4 regions of the Janthinobacterium sp. BJB304 genome follow, and region 2 is predicted to be linked to each of the others. Evidence: predicted binding sites of a transcription regulator. Region 2 holds the regulator's gene; each other region holds the start of a gene.
What was found. The regulator LexA, encoded in region 2, represses DNA repair genes until DNA is damaged. The targets are predictions, from matches to a motif close to ACTGTATNNNNATACAGT.
Positions count from the first base shown of each region.

Region 1 (3,088 bases), on a different contig from region 2:
TGACGACAAAGATCAGGGTCATTGCGGCCAGCACGGCCCAACCCTGGCGCATGTCGCCCACCATGCGGCCGAACGTGAAGCACAGGCCGGCGGGAATGATGAAGATGGCCAGCATCTGCAGGAAGTTCGACAGCACGGTCGGGTTTTCGTACGGATGCGAGGAATTGGCATTGAAGAAGCCGCCGCCATTCGTGCCCAGCAGCTTGATCGACTCCTGCGACGCGACGGGGCCCATGGCGATCGCCTGCGTCGTCGCCACTTGCGCTTCCATCACGGGTTTGCCGGCGGCGTCCAGCACGGGCTGGCCGTCGGCCGTCACCTTCGGCGTTTCATACGCCACGTGATCGAGCAGGGTCACTTCCTTATAGGCGGAAAAATTCTGGATCATGCCTTCGCCCATGAAGACGACGGACAGGGCCAGGGACAGCGGCAGCAGGATGTACAGGGTCGAGCGCACCAGGTCGACCCAGAAATTGCCGATCGATTTTCCCGAGCGCGAGGCGAAGCCGCGCACCAGCGCGAAGATCACGGCGATGCCGGTGGCCGCCGAAAAGAAATTCTGGCACGCCATGCCCAGCATCTGCGTCAGATAGCTCATGGTCTGTTCGCCGCCATAGCCCTGCCAGTTGGTATTGGCGACGAAGCTGACGGTGGTATTGAACGAGGAATCGGGGCTAACGGCGCCCAGGCCCTGGGGATTCAAGGGCAGGAAACCCTGCAGGCGCTGCAGGCCGTAGACGAAGACGGCGCCCACGGTATTGAAGACGATCAGGGCGATGGCATAGCTTTTCCAGCCCATGGCCTTGTCGGCGGGAAGGCCGGACCAGCGGTACAGCAGGTTTTCCAGCTTTTGCAGCCAGCCCAGGCCGCGCACGGGGCCATCGCCGGCCACCTTGGCCATGTACAGGCCCAGCGGATAACCGGCGGCCAGCAGCACGGCCAGGAAGGCCACCAATAACAGTATCGATTGCGTCGTCATCACAGTTCCTCCGCCTTCAGCAGCGCCACCAGCAAATACACGAGCAGGCCGGCCGAGACGACGGCGCCCAGCACATAAAACGCGTTCATTTGACGCTCCCTAATTTGTCGCAGGCGACGGCAAAGCCGGCCGCCACGACGAAAAACACGGCAATCAAGCCGAGATATACGAGATCCATTCCCACCCTCATTCAGGTTTGTTTTGATAGTGAGCAGATTAGCCAAAAGGGTCTAAAAAATTCGTAAAGACTGGGAAGGCAGCTGTAAACAAGATGTAAAAAAGGCGGCTTTACCGCATAAAATCCATCACAATTGGCGCAAAACCCCGCGCGCGGCGCACCGTTGTTGCCCTGGAGTAGCGCTATTGCTCGCCGGACAAGATAGAATGCGCGAGCGTCCGCACAAGGACGCCAAGCCTGCCGCACTGCCCTCCCCCAGTGACGCTGGACGGGATATACTGTATATTCATACAGTTATCGCCGCCGCTGTCATTGCGTCCCGCAGTGCCCTGGCCTGGCGTTCCAACCACTGTCTTTACTTAGCTTGAACACGTATGGCCACTAAAAAACCAGCATCCGACTACAGCGAATCATCCATCCGTGTCCTGAAAGGACTGGAACCCGTCAAGCAGCGCCCGGGGATGTACACCCGCACTGAAAATCCGCTGCACATCATTCAGGAAGTGATCGACAATGCCTCCGACGAGGCGCTGGGCGGTCATTGCACGCATATCGCCGTGACGCAGAACACGGATGGCAGCATCACCGTCGAAGACAATGGCCGCGGCATTCCCGTCGGCCTGCACCCGGAAGAAGGCGTGCCGACGGTGGAAATCGTGTTTACGCGGCTGCACGCGGGCGGCAAGTTCGACAAGGGTTCGGGCGGCGCCTACGCGTTCTCGGGCGGCTTGCACGGCGTCGGCGTGTCCGTCACCAATGCGCTGTCGACGCGCCTGGAAATCACCGTCTGGCGCAAGGAAAGCGACGGCAACGGCTTGCACCACATGGTGTTTGCCAACGGCGACGTGATCGAGCCCCTGAGTTCCCGCCCCGCCCCGCGCGACGGCAAGAAATCCGGCACGCGCGTCACGGCCTGGCCCGATGCAAAATACTTTGATTCGCCGAACATCTCGCAAACGGAGCTGCAACGCCTGCTGCGCTCGAAAGCCGTGCTGCTGCCGGGCGTGACCGTCACGCTGACCAACGCGAAGACGGGCGATACGCAGACCTGGCAGTACGCGGAAGGCTTGCGCGGCTACCTGACCGAAACGCTGGCGCAGGTATCAAATGGCGAAACCCTGATTCCCCTGTTCGAAGGCGCGCAATACGCGGGCCCGGACTCGGAAGGCTTTGCCGAAGGCGAAGGCGCGGCCTGGGTCGTGGCGTGGACGGAAGAAGGCGCCATCGTGCGCGAATCGTATGTCAACCTGATTCCCACCTCGAATGGCGGCACGCACGAATCGGGCTTGCGCGACGGCCTGTTCGGCGCCGTGAAAAACTTCGTCGAGATGCACTCGCTGCTGCCCAAAGGCGTGAAACTGCTGCCGGAAGACGTGTTCGCGCGCGCATCGTTCGTGCTGTCGGCCAAGGTGCTGGACCCGCAATTCCAGGGCCAGATCAAGGAGCGCCTGAACTCGCGCGACGCCGTGCGCCTCGTGTCGACCTTCACCAAGCCGCCGCTGGAACTGTGGCTGAACCAGCACGTCGACTACGGCAAGAAGCTGGCCGAGCTCGTGATCAAGCAGGCGCAGTCGCGCCAGCGCTCGCTGCAAAAAGTGGAAAAGAAAAAATCCTCGGGCGTGGCCGTGTTGCCGGGCAAGCTGACCGACTGCGAATCGTCGGACATCACGCGCAATGAACTGTTCCTCGTCGAGGGCGACTCGGCGGGCGGTTCGGCCAAGATGGGCCGCGACAAGGAATTCCAGGCGATCCTGCCCCTGCGCGGCAAGGTGTTGAACTCGTGGGAAACGGACCGCGACCGCCTGTTCGCCAATAACGAGATCCACGACATTGCGGTGGCCATCGGCGTCGATCCGCACAGCGTGGGCGATTCGCCCGACCTGTCGGGCCTGCGCTACGGCAAGATCTGCATCCTGTCGGATGCGGACGTG
Region 1 covers NZ_PDZN01000017.1:9,249-12,336, reverse strand. The annotation lists gene kdpA (potassium-transporting ATPase subunit KdpA) at 1-979, opposite strand, end outside; gene kdpF (K(+)-transporting ATPase subunit F) at 979-1,068, opposite strand; gene CSQ95_RS19680 (DNA topoisomerase IV subunit B) at 1,532-3,088, shown strand, end outside.
Region 1: CSQ95_RS19680 (DNA topoisomerase IV subunit B) is a predicted target of LexA. The motif match lies at 1,435-1,452, and genes of this name have one in related genera.

Region 2 (3,088 bases):
CGCCCAAGCTTGCCTGATTGAACCGGCCTGAAATTTCGCCAGCGGCTAGCGCGGCAACATCAAACTCGGTCAAACGGGCAATCCCTGCTTCCATCTGCTGCGAACTGTGTTGCAATACTGCATTCACAATCGGTAGCCCTGCCGGGGTATAGCGCAATATTTCGCGCTCGGCAATGATGGCGGTGACTTGTAGCTGGTTCAGCGCACGATCCTGGTCAAAAATTAAGCTGCTGCTGCGGCTGGAGCGGCTGCTGGTGCTTCGGTGCGGTGGCTTTTGGCCGCGTCTTCGCGTTGTACCGATTTCATCATCGGCGAAGGAGCTGTTTCAGCTTTCTTCATTTTAACGGTCAGGTGACGCAACACGGCATCATTGAATTTGAATGCTGTTTCCAACTCGACCAGGGTCTCGTTGTCGCATTCGATGTTCAGGCAGATGTAGTGTGCTTTAGGCAGCTTTTGGATCGAGTAAGCCATTTGACGGCGGCCCCAATCTTCCACGCGGTGAACCGAACCGCCGCGGGTGGTTACGCTGGCTTTGTAGCGTTCGATCATCGCGGGCACTTGCTCGCTTTGGTCCGGATGGACGATAAAGACTATTTCATAATGACGCATGCAAACTCCTTCAGGTCGGATTGATAATCGCCCACCCCGGCGTCAAGACGGGTGTGGGAAGGTCAGCCGAAGATTATAACCGCCTTTTGCAAACGTTTCAATCATTGCTTGCGCCAGCGCCCGAAAAGCCCGCGCGCCACCGTGCTTTTCGACCGGGAACAAGTATTTCTTGCGAAATTCGCCGAAAACACGGAAATCCCCTTGCATAGTGGGCGATACTGTACAAAAATACAGACTGTTCATATAGACAGCATTTTAGTATGCACCCACCGCTCATGATCAAGCTGACAGCACGACAAGAACAAATCCTGAACCTGATCAAGGACGCGATTGAAAACACGGGCTTCCCTCCCACCCGTGCCGAAATTGCCAATGAACTGGGTTTCAAATCGGCCAATGCGGCGGAGGAGCATTTGCAGGCCCTGGCCCGCAAGGGCGCGATCGAGATTTCGCCCGGCACCTCACGCGGCATCCGCCTGATCGGCGCGGCAGCTGAAGCGCCGCCATCGAAAGTGCCGGCGGCGCTGCTGATGTCGCTGCCCCTGATCGGCAGGGTGGCCGCCGGCTCGCCCATCCTGGCCCAGGAAAACCTGGAAGCGAGCTACAACGTGGACCCGGCCCTGTTCTCGGCCAAGCCCGACTTCCTGCTGAAGGTGCGCGGCTGGTCCATGCGCGACGCCGGCATCATGGATGGCGATTTACTGGCCGTCAAAAAGGTCGACAGCGCCAAGAATGGCCAGATCGTCGTGGCCCGCATCGGCGACGAAGTCACCGTCAAGCGCTACAAGAAGACGGGTTCCGTCATCGAATTGCTGCCGGAAAACCCAGACTTCAAGGTCATCACCGTGTCGCCGGAAGATGAATTCGCCCTGGAAGGCTTAGCAGTCGGCTTGATGCGCAGCTGGCACTGATTGAGCGCGCCCTCATAAACCTACTGAGCAGCCCACTCTCGGGCATCCGTTGCTCGCTGTACCAATGTACAGCTCCGCTACTCAACCCGATATTGGACTTGCTCGCTACGGTTTCTGAAGGCACGAAGACATTACCATTGAACGGCGAAAAACAAAGGGCCGCAACAGCATGACTGTTGCGGCCCTTTCATTTGTCCGGCGACTTATACATCGAGTGCCTGGCGGAAATCCTCTCGCAGATCCACCTCATCCTCGATACCGACGGAGACGCGGATCAGCGATTCGGCGATGCCCATGCTGGCGCGCCGTTCGGCGCCCATCTCGTAGAAGATCGTGTGGGCGACGGGAATGACCAGGGTGCGCGTGTCGCCGAGGTTGCTCGCGGGAATAGCCAGGTTCAAGCGATTGAGGAAATCGAAGCAATCGATGCCATCCTTCAGCTCAAAGCTGAACAAGGAACCGTAGCTGCGGAACAGGTCGCTCGCCAAGGCGTGCTGCGGGTGCGACGCCAGGCCCGGGTAATGCACGGCCGCCACGCGCGGGTCGGCGGCGAGCATGGCGGCCAGCGCCAAAGCGTTCGAGCAGGTGCGGTCCATGCGCAAGGCCATGGTTTCCGCGCCGACGGCGATATGGTGCGCCGCTTCCGGCCCCAGGGACGCGCCGAAGTCGCGCAAGGCCTTGGCGCGGATTTGCGCGATGCCCCACTGCGCGGGCGCCGCCTTCTTGTAATTCTCGAAAATATTCGGATACTGCGTCCAGTCGAACACGCCCGTGTCCGTCAAGCTGCCGCCCAGCGCATTGCCGTGACCGCCGATGGATTTCGTCAAGGCATTGACCACGAGGCCCGCGCCCACGGCTTTCGGGCGGAACAAATACGGCGTCGTCATCGTGTTGTCGACGATGTACAAGATGCCCTTTTCGCGGCACAGGTCACCGATTTTTTTCAGGTCGGCGATCTGCGTGCGCGGATTGGCGATGGTTTCCACGAACACGATGCGCGTGGCAGGCGTGATGGCGGCCGCCACGTTGGCCACCTCGGTGGCGTCGACGAAGGATACGGCGATGCCCTGCCCCGTCACCGTTTGCCACAGGCTGTTGGTATTGCCAAACAAAAAGGCCGACGAGACGACATGGTCGCCCGCGCGCAGCAGCGACTGCACCACGGCGCCGATGGCGCCCATGCCGGTGGCGAAGCACAAGGTCGCCACGCCGTCTTCCATCTTGTTGACCTTGTCTTCCAGCGCGGACACGGTCGGGTTGCCCTGGCGGCCATAGCGGAAACCGGGTTCCTTGCCCTGGAATACGGAAGCGAGCTGGCGCGCATCGGCATAACCAAACGCGACGGAAGTGTGCACGGGCTTGTGCAGCGAACCATGCTCGATGCCCTTGCGGCGGTCGTTATGCAGGATGGTGGTGGTAAAGCCGTAGTTTTTTTTATCGTTCATGATCGCGGAGCAAAAAAAGCCCGGCGCTAGCCGGGCAAGATAATTACGCTTCTGTCGTTGCCAGGTTCAGGTTCAGCTGGGAACGCGGCGTATCTTCGGGCGCTGCCGCCTTCGGATGGT
Region 2 covers NZ_PDZN01000011.1:84,206-87,293, reverse strand. The annotation lists gene priB (primosomal replication protein N) at 1-202, opposite strand, end outside; gene rpsF (30S ribosomal protein S6) at 223-612, opposite strand; gene CSQ95_RS29140 (hypothetical protein) at 655-855, opposite strand; gene lexA (transcriptional repressor LexA) at 888-1,523, shown strand; gene CSQ95_RS14805 (cystathionine gamma-synthase family protein) at 1,727-2,968, opposite strand; gene purF (amidophosphoribosyltransferase) at 3,012-3,088, opposite strand, start outside.

Region 3 (3,088 bases), on a different contig from region 2:
CAGCAGCGGCGCGGAACCGTCGAGCTTGACGCCCTTCTTGTAGACGATCCATAGCGGCACTTGCACGCCGTCGCGCGCCTTCACCCACAGGCGCTGCGTGGTGTAGCGGCTGCCGTCAAAGCCGCCGACGATTTCCTGCTGTTTCAGTACCGTGCGCTTGCCATCCTTCATGCTGACGTCGATGACGGTGGGCGGCGTAACGGGCGACTGGTAAGACATGCGAAATTGTGTGGCGGAAAACTCCGGCGTGCCGGCCGCCGTGGCCAGGTAGACGGGGTCGTCGAACTGCACGGTTTTCCAGTTCTTTTGCGCAAAATCAAGGATGCGCGCGCGGTTCAGGGCGCGGGCCTTTTCCATCACCACCAGGTAGCCCTGGAATACGTCGATGGACTGGATCACGGCATCCTTGTTGTGCGGCACGACGGGTTTCCAATTCTTCGGCTGAGGGGCGGTGACCGGCGCGCTGACGACGCGGAAATTCTTCGCATCCTTGTTGGTCAGAATATACAGCTGGCCGTCGCGGTGCTCGACGACGTAGCGGTGGCCTTTTTCGCGTTTCAGCACGCTCTGGAAACTGCCTTCCGGCTTGCTCGTTGGCAGCAGCAGCACTTCGGTCGTATCCGTGCTGCCCGAGGTGAGCACGAAGAATTGCTTGTCATGCGTACGGTCCACGTGGATGGCGAACTGTTCCACCGGCTCGTGGTAGACCTGTTGCGGCGTGCCGCCCAAGGCCAGACGGAACACGCGGTCCGAGCGCTTGGTGGTGGCGTCTTCCTGCGCCAGCATCAAGGTGGCATTGTCCGCCGCCCAGGCCAGGGACGTCACGCGCGGCATGCTGTCTGTGAGCAACTTGCCTGTCTTCAAATCCTTGACATGCAATTCGTACTGGCGGAAACCCGTCGTGTCGGTGGTGTAGGCCAGCAATTGTTCGTTCGGGCTGATGGCAAACGCGCGTACGGCAAAAAATTTGTGGCCTTCGGCCAATTGATTCTGGTCCAGCAGGATTTCTTCAAACGCCTGCGCATCGTAGGCGCCGCTGGCGCCGACGGGGCGGCGGCAATGGATTGGATATTGCTTGCCCGCTTCCACGCGCGTGTAATAGTAAAAGTTGCCCTGGCGCGCAGGCACGGACAGGTCCACTTCCTGCATGCGGCCCTTGACCTCCGCATACACCTTGTCGGCCAGCGGCTGGATCGGCGCCGTGACGGCCGCCGTGTAGGCGTTTTCCGCATTCAGGTAGTCGATCACGGCAGGATCGGTCTTCTTTTGCAGCCAGCGGTAGTCGTCCGTAACCACGGTGCCGTGGCGCGTTTCCTGCCAGGCCGTCTTGGCGGCGATGGGTGCGGTGGCGGCGGCATCGGCGGCCAGCGCGGATGGCGCCAGCGTGGACAGCAGGATGGATGAGCAGACGGCCAGGCGGCGCAAAGCTTGATGTGCTGTAGACAAGGCAACTCCTTTTATAGTCGTGTCAGGATTGTAATCTTGCTATTGAGAAAAGCAACTGCGGAGCGCGTGCGTTTCAACTTGCATCCATGGGCATTTCCAGCGATACTGTATATAACTACAGTATCCCGCCGCGAGGTGTCCTTGACCACATCTGCCCCTACATTGCCTGAACCGCGCCGCTGGATAGCCCATCTGGACATGGATGCCTTCTTTGCCTCCGTGGAACTGTTGAAATATCCGGAATTGCGCGGCGAAGCCGTCGTCATCGGCGGCGGCCGGCTGCAGCAGCCCCTGTTGCAGGAAGACGGCACGCGGCAATTCGCGCGCATGCGCGACTACGTGGGGCGGGGCGTCGTCACCACCTCGACCTATGCGGCGCGCAAGTTTGGCGTGTTTTCCGCCATGGGCATCATGAAGGCGGCGAAACTGGCGCCCGACAGCATCCTGCTGCCGGCCGATTTCGAGGCTTACCGCGAGTATTCGGCCCGCTTCAAGCAGGCCGTGGCACAGCTGTGCCCCATCATCCAGAACGTGGGCATCGATGAAATCTATGTCGACCTGACGGAACATGGCGAGCAGGCGCCGGCCATGGCGGCGCGCCTGAAGGCGGCCGTGTTCGAGGCGACGGGCCTGTCGTGCTCGATCGGCCTGGCGCCGAACAAATTGTTGGCAAAAATCTGTTCCGATCTGGAAAAGCCCGACGGGCTGACCATTTTGTCGCCCGAGGATGTGGAAACGCGGGTCTGGCCCTTGCCGGCGAAAAAGATCAATGGCATCGGCCCGAAAGCCACGGCCAAGCTGGAAGCGCTGGGCATTATTACCATCGGCGAGCTGGCGCGGGCCGACATGGCCATGCTGCGCACGCAGTTCGGCGACCTGTACACGGGCTGGCTGCGCCAGGCGGCGCTGGGCATCGACGAGCGGCCCGTGCAGACGAGCCGGGAAACCAAGTCCGTCAGTCGTGAAACGACGTTCGAGCGCGACTTGCAGGTGGTGCGCGACCGCGCCACCCTGTCGGAAAAGCTGGAAAGCCTGTGCACGCGCGTGGCGGGCGACCTCGACAAGCAGTCGCTGGCGGGGCGCACGGTGGGCATCAAGCTGCGCTTCGAGGATTTCAGCACGGTCACGCGCGATATCACCCTGCCCAGTGCCACGGCGGACGCCGCCGCCATCCTGCGCGCCAGCCGCGATTGCTTGCGGCGCGTGCCATTTGACAAGAAAATCCGCCTGCTGGGCGTGCGCATCTCGACCTTGTCCGATCCGGCCGTCATGACGCGGCAGGCGCCAGCCCAGGCGGAGCTGTTTCCCGCCCTGTAGCGGCATTCCCCATACATCAACAACCCGCGCCAGTCCGCGTTTTTGACGGCATTCCCGTGTCGAAAGTGTAGAATGGCGTTCCCCTGGCACTACTGAAACAAACGGAAGACAAAAACTATGTGGTTCAAGAATCTTCAGATTTACCGCCTGCCCGCACCGTGGGCTTACACGCCAGAACAACTGGAAGAGGCCTTGTCCTCGAACAAATTTACGCCGGCGACCAGCATGGATCTGATGCGCCAGGGCTGGGATACGCCACGCCCGAACGGCGGCCTGGTCCACGTGGTCAACAAGCAAATGCTGATCTTGCTGGGCACGGAAAAGA
Region 3 covers NZ_PDZN01000025.1:1,452-4,539, forward strand. The annotation lists gene CSQ95_RS24120 (S9 family peptidase) at 1-1,446, opposite strand, end outside; gene dinB (DNA polymerase IV) at 1,609-2,763, shown strand; gene CSQ95_RS24130 (recombination-associated protein RdgC) at 2,881-3,088, shown strand, end outside.
Region 3: dinB (DNA polymerase IV) is a predicted target of LexA. The motif match lies at 1,551-1,568, and genes of this name have one in related genera.

Region 4 (3,088 bases), on a different contig from region 2:
GATGACGGGCGCACTGGTGGTGGCGGGCGGGATTATGCTGGAAGAAGTCGTCGGCAAGTATCTGATTGTGCTGGGGCCGCTGGCTGCGGGCGCCACTGCGATTGTCGTCGGCTCGCTGACAGCGATCGTGGCGGCGCTGGCGGTCTACCTAATAGACCGGCTCGATCTGTTCGGCGCCGAACAGCAAGTGCGTGAGCGCCGTATCGACAGCATGATTGATGCGCGGATCGCGGCGTTCGAACTGTGCCTCGATGAATGGCCAGCGAAGGCGACGTGAAGGAATCAGGACGTAATGGGCAGCGAAGCAACTTGAGCGAAAGCGTCTTGCATGAGACGTCTTGGATTGAACGTGGCGTTACGAAATGATGGCCTCACAGTGCTTCGAATCAGTGTGAGGCCACGTACGCTTGTCCCAAGTCTTTTTTGCAATCGTTGCTTTGTTTATTCATGAGGCCCTGCAAAATGAACTGATGAGGCATGGCCGCATACCGAGCAGTTCTCAAACTTGGTGTAAGCACATTTGGTTATATCGCCGTTGGCAGTACAGGGCGAACAACAGCGCTGGTTGCACTCGGCGCAGATCGTGTCATATTGCCCGGCAAATTCGATAAAGGCTTCATTCATGTTGCCAACGTTTTCGATAGTTGTCTTGGAACTCATCACTTATTCCCTGGAAATTTATCGCGAATGATGTTTACTATTTTACGCACAAAAACACACCAGATACAGAGCGGCCTAGTCGATCTGCATCGGTGGCACAGGTAAGATTGGTGGCAATAATGTTCACGTTGTATGGACTGCAGTACTGTCTCGCATTGACCATCCAGTTGTTTTTCATACGTGCGCAGTCATTTGCATCCATGGGACCGGCTTCGCGGGTAACGTGTTCTTTTTGCGGAGGTACGGGAACTGAAGGCGGCGTTGGTATTAGCGGAGTTGGCTTGCTTGGCCCACTTGGAGGATTTGGAACAGGAGGAACAGGGGGAACAGCATCGTTCAAGATGCACACTTCTGCTGATATTGTGACTATCGCCGGGCGACTGTGATGTCTAAATGTATAGGAAATATTGGTTGGAGATGTAACGCCGATGGGGGGGAACGATCCAAAACCACACGTTCCGCCAGAGCATGCTACTTGTGGATTCTTGAAGAACGCCGATTTTTGTTTGAATGAGTCCGGCATTTCAAGCTGAATCGTTTGTGGTGGAACTCGTTCAGCCCACGTACTGCAATGTTTTACGCAATGGTTGTCTTTCGTCGTTAGCTGAGCTGAAATGCGGGTGAAACACTCGACCCCTGCGTTAGCAACGTTTGACAGGGCAATTGAAGTTGCGAAAATAGAAAACTTAATAATCGATTTCATGTCGACTCCGATAATTGTTGTTGTGTCATTCATGCTACTAGTGGGTTTTCAATTTAGCAAGATTATTGTGACGCACTGTTGTGATAAGGCTGACGCGGCTGCTGACAGATATTTGGAAAGTAGATTATTTGGTGCGGTTCCCATGTTAGAGGCGTCAACAGCTACTACGGTATTCGATCTGTGCCTTCGCACTGATACCGGAGAGAAGAAATGTGTGCTTGGCCGTGACCTCGGCCTCGACGTGGAGACCCTGTGAAGGTGGCGGCCATTCCTTGACCTATCTTTCCGTTCCGCTGCACCTCCCCTCCCCGCTTCCCCGTTTCAGCTGAAGCTGCCTCTTGCACAATCAAACAATCACGCATACACTGTATATATATACAGTATTATGTTGATAACGATTGTGCTCTCTCATGGCTTTGCTCTGCTCTCAAGTTTGCTCTGAATTCTCTGTGGAGGTCACTGATCCTCTGGTGATTTCACACGTCTGGCGGGCAAGTGAACTGGCAGTGTCACACGATGTCAGCTGTTCGTCCGGATATGCGTTGCTGGATGGAGAATTGCCTGGTGCTGGCTGGCCTCGTTCGTCGCTTATCGAGTTGCTGGTTCAGCAATCGGGTATCGGAGAGTTGCAGCTGCTTAAGCCATTGCTTGCCAAGTTGTCGGATAAGCAAAGAATTGTGTTGGTCCAGCCTCCTTATATCCCGCATTCGCTTGCATTCAAGATATGGGGCATTGATGTCGGTCGATTGCTATGGGTTCGGGCCCCCAGTACCGGGGACGCTCTTTGGACGACGGAACAAATACTTAAAAATGGTAGTTGCGGTGCTGTCGTGTTTTGGCAGAACCATATCCGTTCCGATTCATTGCGTCGCTTGAATTTGGCGGCCCAGGGCGCGGAAACCTTGTTCTGGCTGATTCGTCCTATGGCGTGCGCGAGTGAAGCTTCGCCCGCGTCTCTTCGGCTGGGAGTTCGACCAGCGATGGGTGGTGTCCACGTTGAAGTCTTAAAGCGACGTGGTCCTGTCTCCGATAAAACCCTATTTATTCCGCTTGTTGATATGCCTACTGGCCGTCACCCCGTGCATCATGAAAACGCCCCTGCTGTTAACTTTATACCTGCCGCTGTTACCGCTCGAAACGCTCCGCCCGTCTTGGTCTGATGCAGGCTCGTATGTGGTTGTGGATGGTGGGAAAGTGGTGGTCGCTTCGACAGAAGCGGTCGATGCCGGCGTGCGAGTCGGCATGCGGTCTGGTGGCGTGGCAACCATTTCACCTGGTACGATCATCTTGGATCGAGATATAGAAAAGGAATCGCGTGCGCTTGATTCCATTGCCATGGCCATGTTGCAGTTCACGCCCGAGGTTGCATTTACTGATGATTTCAGCTTGTTGCTTGATGTCGGTGCGAGTCTTGCGTTGTTTGGCGGTCCACTTTCATTGTGTCGGCGGGTACGCGACAGCATCCGCCGCCTCGGATTTACCGGGCGGCTGGGTGCGGCGCCGACGGCGGAAGGTGCCTGGCTGCTTGCCCACGTAAAGAGTGGACGGCATTCTCCGCGTAGAAGGTGTCTGCAATCTGCAACTCTAGCTTTCCGCCTTGACGGCTTACCCTGTTCACTTGTTCCATCCGCCGCGCCATTCCTTACCTGGTTCGATGGTATCGGCGCCAGTACGCTGAGCGATGTGCGGAAATTGCCGAGGACTGGACTGCTACGGCGGACGAGC
Region 4 covers NZ_PDZN01000020.1:54,052-57,139, forward strand. The annotation lists gene CSQ95_RS21935 (lactate permease) at 1-277, shown strand, start outside; gene CSQ95_RS29285 (hypothetical protein) at 442-660, opposite strand; gene CSQ95_RS29290 (hypothetical protein) at 698-1,363, opposite strand; gene imuA (translesion DNA synthesis-associated protein ImuA) at 1,774-2,523, shown strand; gene CSQ95_RS21950 (DNA polymerase Y family protein) at 2,450-3,088, shown strand, end outside.
Region 4: imuA (translesion DNA synthesis-associated protein ImuA) is a predicted target of LexA. The motif match lies at 1,728-1,745, and genes of this name have one in related genera.